One region of the Arthrobacter sp. KBS0703 genome, then DNA from elsewhere that is predicted to be linked to it. Evidence: riboswitches for the same ligand, from Rfam matches in the RefSeq annotation. Region 1 holds a riboswitch; each other region holds the start of a gene.
What was found. A riboswitch is a leader RNA that binds a small molecule or an ion and turns the genes downstream of it on or off. The one in region 1 is predicted to bind S-adenosylmethionine.
Positions count from the first base shown of each region.

Region 2: linked by a shared signal. The riboswitch ahead of B1A87_RS11680 (homoserine O-acetyltransferase) and the one ahead of B1A87_RS04290 (aminotransferase class V-fold PLP-dependent enzyme) in region 1 are both predicted to bind S-adenosylmethionine.
Region 3: linked by a shared signal. The riboswitch ahead of B1A87_RS19800 (DUF1737 domain-containing protein) and the one ahead of B1A87_RS04290 (aminotransferase class V-fold PLP-dependent enzyme) in region 1 are both predicted to bind S-adenosylmethionine.

Region 1 is NZ_MVDG02000001.1:911,881-914,132, reverse strand. It holds gene hisN (histidinol-phosphatase) at 1-679, shown strand, start outside; SAM riboswitch class IV at 851-964, shown strand; partial or broken gene B1A87_RS04290 (aminotransferase class V-fold PLP-dependent enzyme) at 999-2,252, shown strand, end outside.
Region 2 is NZ_MVDG02000001.1:2,472,623-2,474,874, forward strand. It holds gene B1A87_RS11680 (homoserine O-acetyltransferase) at 1-911, opposite strand, end outside; SAM riboswitch class IV at 924-1,039, opposite strand; partial or broken gene B1A87_RS25005 (O-acetyl-L-homoserine sulfhydrolase) at 1,132-1,200, opposite strand; gene B1A87_RS11690 (VOC family protein) at 1,361-1,999, shown strand; gene B1A87_RS11695 (CPBP family intramembrane glutamic endopeptidase) at 2,130-2,252, opposite strand, start outside.
Region 3 is NZ_MVDG02000001.1:4,267,367-4,269,618, reverse strand. It holds gene B1A87_RS19805 (NtaA/DmoA family FMN-dependent monooxygenase) at 1-581, opposite strand, end outside; SAM riboswitch class IV at 825-940, shown strand; gene B1A87_RS19800 (DUF1737 domain-containing protein) at 954-1,262, shown strand; gene B1A87_RS19795 (rhodanese-like domain-containing protein) at 1,259-1,669, shown strand; gene B1A87_RS19790 (O-succinylhomoserine sulfhydrylase) at 1,670-2,252, shown strand, end outside.

The DNA of each region.
Region 1 (2,252 bases):
GGTCACCGATGCTGACAAGGCCGCCGAGGAGTCCATCCGCGGCCAGCTGTCCCGTTCCCGCCCCCGCGATGCCGTCCTCGGCGAGGAGTTCGGCAGTTCCGGCCACGGCTCCCGGCGCTGGATCATTGATCCCATCGACGGAACCAAGAACTTCGTCCGCGGGGTTCCGGTCTGGGCCACGCTGATTGCGCTCGTCGATGAGGGCGAGCCCGTCGTGGGCGTGGTCAGCGCCCCGGCACTCGGCAAGCGCTGGTGGGCCGCCAAGGGGGCAGGCGCCTACATGGGCCGTTCGCTGGCCGCCGCCACCCGCCTCAAGGTCTCCAACGTCTCAAAGCTGTCGGACGCCTCGCTGTCATATTCCAGCCTCGGCGGCTGGAAGGAACGGGGCAACCTGGACGAGTTCCTGGGCCTTACCGAGGACGTGTGGCGGACGCGCGCCTTCGGTGATTTCTGGTCGTACTGCCTGGTCGCTGAAGGCGCTGTCGACATCGCCTGCGAGCCGGAACTGAACCTGTATGACATGGCCGCCCTGGTGCCCATCGTTACGGAAGCTGGCGGCCGCTTCACCTCGCTGGAAGGCACCGACGGCCCGTTCGGCGGCAACGCCCTGGCCACGAACTCCATCCTCCATTCTGAGGTCCTCAAGCGCCTCAATCCGCAGCTGGATGATCTGCTCTAGGCCGCTTCCGGATCCTTCGGCAGAAAATATTACGACGGCGGGCGCCCCCTCAGGGAGGCGTCCGCCGTCGTATATTCGGCAATTCCGGCGATTCAACTCCTCTGTAACAAACGGCTTAATATTCGCGTCCGCCTTTTTCATCGCCAGCCGGGATGTCCTAGGCTCGTAACAGGTCACGAGTGCCAGCGCTAAACCCCGGTTTGCTGGCCGGCAACCCTCCATTCGCGGTGGGGTGCCCCGGGTGACGACCAGGCCGGTCCGGAACGGACCCGGCAAGCGCGGATCCCCGTCACAAGGGGTCCTGTCAGAGCGAGGTCCCATGACGACTGCAATCTTCCCTTCCAACACCGGCACCGGGCTGCTTGACGACCGCTTTGCCGCTGCCGGCCGGCCCCTGGCCGCGGTCACCGGAGCCGAGATCCAGGCGCCGCTGATCCAAGGCGGGCACGTCCGCTACGCCAACCTCGACTACGGAGCGTCCGCGCCGGCGCTTTCCGTCGTCTCGGCGTATCTGAACGAGATCCTGCCCTTCTACGCCAGCGTGCACCGGGGCGCCGGCTACGCGTCGCAGATCAGCACCTGTCTCTTATACACATCTAGATGTGTATAAGAGACAGCCCGGAACATCGTCCGCGAGTTCGTCGGCGGCCGCGCGGACGACTCTGTGATCTTCACCCGGAACACCACCGATTCCCTGAACCTGCTGGCCGGCTGCCTGCCGGTCGTGGACCACCACCACACCGGGGAGGTCCTTTACCTCGACATCGAGCACCACGCCAACCTGCTGCCGTGGCAGGGTGTGCCGCACCGCAGCGTCGTGGCGTCCGAAACGATCGAGGGCACCATCGCAGCCCTGCGCGCCGAACTGGAGCACGGCGACGTCAGCCTCCTGGCCGTCACCGGCGCGTCCAACGTCACCGGCGAAATCCTGCCCATCCGCCGCCTCGCGGCGCTTGCCCACGAGTTCGGCGCCAGGATCGCCGTGGATGCGGCGCAGCTCGCGCCGCACCGCCGCATCAACATCTCAGCGGACGACGTCGACTACCTCGCCTTTTCGGGTCACAAGCTCTACGCGCCGTTCGGTGCCGGCGTGCTGGTGGGACGGCCGGACTGGCTCGACGCCGGAACACCCCACCTCGCCGGCGGCGGCGCCGTCAGCGAGGCCAGGCTCGACGGCGTCAGCTGGGCCACCGGCCCCGCGCGCCACGAGGGCGGCTCCCCCAACGTCCTGGGCGCGGCCACGCTTGCCCGGGCCACCCAGGTGGTCGCGGCGCTGGACCAGGAGCGCTGGCATGCGCATGAGGCTGCCATCCGGTCCTTCCTCGTCGAGGGGCTGCAGAAGATCGACGGCGTCACCGTCCACCAGATTTTCTCCGACACCGACCCGGACACGGACACGATCGGCGTGGTCAACTTCTCCGTGGCGGCTACGACGCCGGGCTGGTGGCCGCTTACCTGTCCGCCGAGCACGGCGTGGGACTCCGGGACGGCCGCTTCTGCGCCCACCCGCTCCTCAAGCGCCTCGGCCTCCCGTCCGGTTCCCTGCGTGCGAGCTTCGGGGTGGGTTCGCGGC
Region 2 (2,252 bases), 1.6 Mb from region 1:
GTTTCCTTCAGGGTTCCGCGCCCGCGGCAGATGTCGTGGCTCATCAGTGTTTCCGTGATGGCGATATAGCTGTTGGCATCAAAACGCCGCACAAGCTTGCTGCCCTGGTGGTCCAGGTAGCTTTCCACCTGGTACCGGCCGCGGACCCCCAGGGATTCGGCCTCCAGCGGCGCCTCGGAGGTCTGGGCGTTCCTGCCGAACCGGAAATCGAATTCGTAGGCGGAACGGTACGTGATGTGCGCGATCCGCCGGGCCAGTGCCAGCCCCGCCTCGGGCAGCGGGCCGCCGTAGTAGTCCCCGCCGTTGAAGTTGGGGTCCTGCCTGATTGCGAGAGTCTGCGCTTGGGCGAAGGCGATCTGTTCGGCGGTGCTGTTGGCCCCTACCGCTATAACGCCGCAGCGGCGCACGCGCTCCGGGTAGGTGACGGCCCACTCGAGGGCGCGGGCCCCGCCCATGGAACCGCCCAGCACCGCGAACCAGCTGCTGATGCCCAGCTGGTCCGCGAGCCGCGCCTCGGCCGCGGTGGAATCCCGCAGCGTCACGAGCGGGAAGCGTGATCCCCACGGCTTGCCGTCCGGCGCGGCCGACGACGGCCCCGTGGATCCGTAGCAGCCGCCGACGATGTTGATGGACACCACGAAGAACCGGTCCGTATCAGCCGGGGCACCCGGGCCGGCCAGCTGCTCCCACCAGCCTTCTTCATTTCCGCTCCCCCGCGTGACGTGAGTACTCCCCGTGAGGGCATGCTGGACGAGGATGGCATTGGAGCCGTCCTCGTTCAGAGTTCCCCAGGTTTCGTAGGCAAGGGTCACGTCCGGAAGGAATCCGCCCGCTTCAAGCTCCAGGCTGCCGATGTTGACGTATTGCACAGTGCCGTCCGGGACTTCGGTGCGGGTGACGGAAATCGTCATAGGTAAACCTCTTCTACGCGCTTGCCTGCCGACGACTGACCGGCAGGCCAGGTCTTCACCCGGGGCACCCCGCCGCGGAAGGAGGGTTGCCGGCCAGCAAGCCGGGGCTGTTGCTGGCACTCATGACCTAGGCCAAGTTTACGAAACACGTCGCCGCCTGCGCGAAGATTGTGACGGTTGTGTGACTCCCGGCCGCGCCGCGGCCTTGGGAGTGCACACCTTAGGCGCCCTTGGCCGCCCGGAATCCGGCGTCGAGATCGGCCAGGATGTCATCGATGTGCTCGAGGCCGGTTATACGTGCCGCGGTACAGGCTGGGGCTGGCCACGACGCGGTCAGTACCCACTGAACGCGCCTGGCATTATGACGAACTTCGTCGAAATCCGGACATCCCACCACGGTTAGGATCCCCTTAGCTGAGAGCCCCGTCACAAAATGCCAAGATGATGGCATGCGCATGGATCACGTCTCTTACGCCTGTGAACACGATGGCCTGGCTGCCACCACCGAACGTATCTCCTCTGCCCTCGGCGTCGAAGCCGTGAAGGGCGGAGTGCATCCCCGGTTTGGGACCCGGAACATGATTATCCCGCTCGCGGGGCACAAGTATTTGGAAGTTGTGGAAGTGCTGGACCACCCGGCGTCGGACAAGGCCCCCTTCGGGCAGGCTGTCCGTGCCCGGTCCGCTGCCGGCGGCGGCTGGATGGGCTGGTGCGTCGAAGTGGACGACCTCGCCCCGTTCGAGACGCGACTGGGGCGGGCCGCCGTCAACGGCAACCGCAAATTCCCGGACGGCCGCGAGCTGGTATGGAAGCAGATCGGCATCCTCGGACTCATCGCCGATCCGCAGGTTCCGTACATGCTCAAGTGGGAGGGCGATCCTTCCCTTCACCCGTCCAACGCCTATGACAGCAACGTCAAGATGTCCAGCCTCACCATCGCCGGGTCCGCTGAACGGGTCACCGAGTGGCTCGGCGAGCCGGTCGAAAAGCCCCTGGAGGATGTCGCCGTCAATTGGGTGGCTCCGCACGGAACGCCGGGGATCCTGTCCGTCACCTTCGAAACCGCAGCGGGCGCCGTCACCATCTGACGTCCTCTTCACCTCCGGCAGCACGCCGGCTCCGGCAGCGTGGCCGGGCCCGGCAGCATGCTGCCCCTACGCTTCGGCCGCCATCAGCGGGTGCCAACGACGTCACCCACCGATGGCGGCCGAATTACTTTCATCCCAAGCCCACGGCCTTGCCGAAGAGGCTGAATCCGACGAATGCCACGATGTCCAGCAGCGCGTGGGCAATGACGAGCGGCATCACCCGGCGGGTTTTGGTGTAGATCCAGGCAAACAC
Region 3 (2,252 bases), 3.4 Mb from region 1:
TTGATGGGGTGGACCCTTGTATGGTCCGCGAAGATCCCGGCCCCGGCGTCCTCCACGATGGCGTCCGGCGCCCAGCTGCGCCAGAGCTTCCGCACGACGTCCACAAACTCCTCCGCCTTCTCGTACCGGAGGTCGTGTTCGATCTGCTGGTCCAGGCCGAAGTTCTGCGCGGCCAGGTCGCTGCCCGAGGTCACGACGTTCCAGCCGAGCTGCCCGTTGGAGAGGTGCTGCAGCGTGGCCAGGAGCCGGGCCGCGGTGAACGGCGGGTAGAAGGAGGCGCTGACGGTGGGCACGATCCCGAGGTGCTCCGTGGCGGACAGCAGGTACGGCACCAGCGCGAGCGGATCGTGCTTCGGGGCAAAGGACGCCTGCGCCAGGGACACCTCGGCACTGCCGCCGTACGTGTCCGGCACCGTGAGGGAGTCCTCGATGATGAACAGGTCCAGGCCCGCCCGCTCGAACTCCCGCACGGCGTGCTGGTACAGCGCGGGTTTCTTCCAGTCGTATCCGATCCCGTAGCCCGGCGTCCCCCAGCCCTGGACTCCGAAACCGTGGCCCACAAACCATCCAAAGTGCAGCATGGGACTGACTGTATTGCGGTTCGACTCGTTCACTGTTGCCTGGTTTCATCCGGCGTTACGGTGGTTCATCTCCCGTCATTATCCTCCCGGGCGGCGGCATTGTTACCGCGACGCGGGGTCACTTACGGCCGCTTCCGCAGCCTCGATTGGGCCGTAAGTGACCCCGCGTTGCTGTTTGATGCGTTACGCAACATGACGACGACGGCGGTGCGCGCCGCCGTCGTCGGTGTTACGTTTTTGGGGAGTAATGAGAACCGGCGCCAAGCCCTGACTGGCCGGTCGGCAACCCTCCCTTTCGCGGCGGGGTGCCTCAGGTGAATACTCGGCATATCGACCACTTCGAGCTGCAAGCGTGAGAGAAGGAGATCCGTCATGACGGACGCCCCCGCCGGCACAACCCTGCCGTCCCCGCAGGACCAACCTGAGGAAAAACTGTCCTACCGCCTGATCACGGGCCCGGACGACCGCACCTTCTGTGAGCGCATCTCCACGGCCCTGGCGGAGGGGTACGTGCTGCACGGCAGCCCCGCCGCCGCGTACAACGGCATCAATGTGATCGTGGCGCAGGCCCTTGTGCTGCCCGCCGCCATCGCCAGCGCCGACGCCGCGGTGGCCACGGCCGTGGACCGGCTGGACTCGGACGACGACCTCAACGCCGAAGCATTCGAGGGGCACGCATGAGCTACGCCGGAGACCTGACCCCGCCGGATGCGTGGGCCAAGCTGGAGCAGGGCGCCATATTGGTGGACGTCCGCACCGAGGGCGAGTGGGCCCACATCGGCATTCCGGACACCAAGGCCACGGAGAACGACCCGCTGTTCATCCAGTGGACCTTCCCCGGCGGCATCCCCAACCGCGACTTCATCGAGCAGCTTAAGCAGCAGGCCCCCGAGGACACCGCGGTGGAGCTCATCTTCCTGTGCCGTTCGGGCCAGCGCTCCATCGCCGCCGCCATCGCCGCCACGCAGGCCGGCTTCACGGCCTACAACGTCCTTGAGGGTTTCGAGGGCGAGCCGGACCGCTACGGCGAGCGCACCGTCAACGGCTGGAAGAACCGCGGCCTGCCAACGAACGTGGGAAAGAACTAAGTGACCTTCAATCAAGACGCCGCAGGCTGGAGCCCGGAGACCCAGGCCGTCCGCGGCGGGCTGGACCGTACCAACTTCCAGGAAACCACGGAGCCCGTGTTCCTGAACTCCGGGTTCGTTTATGAATCCGCCGCCGCCGCCGAGCGCGCCTTCACCGGCGAGGACGAACGCTTCGTCTATTCCCGCTACGGCAACCCGTCCGTGGCCACCTTCCAGGAGCGTCTGCGCCTGCTGGAGGGCACCGAAGCGTGCTTTGCGACGGCGTCCGGCATGTCCGCCGTGTTCACCGCCCTCGGCGCGCTGCTCGCCGCCGGGGACCGCGTGGTGGCGGCCCGCTCGCTGTTCGGCTCCTGCTTCGTGATCCTCAACGAGATCCTGCCGCGCTGGGGCGTGGAGACGGTGTTCGTTGACGGACCGGACCTGGACCAGTGGCGCGAGGCCCTCTCGGGGCCCACCACGGCCGTGTTCTTCGAATCGCCGTCGAACCCCATGCAGGAGATCGTGGACATCGCCGCGGTCAGCGAACTGGCCCATGCCGCGGGAGCCACCGTCGTCGTCGACAACGTCTTTGCCACCCCGCTGC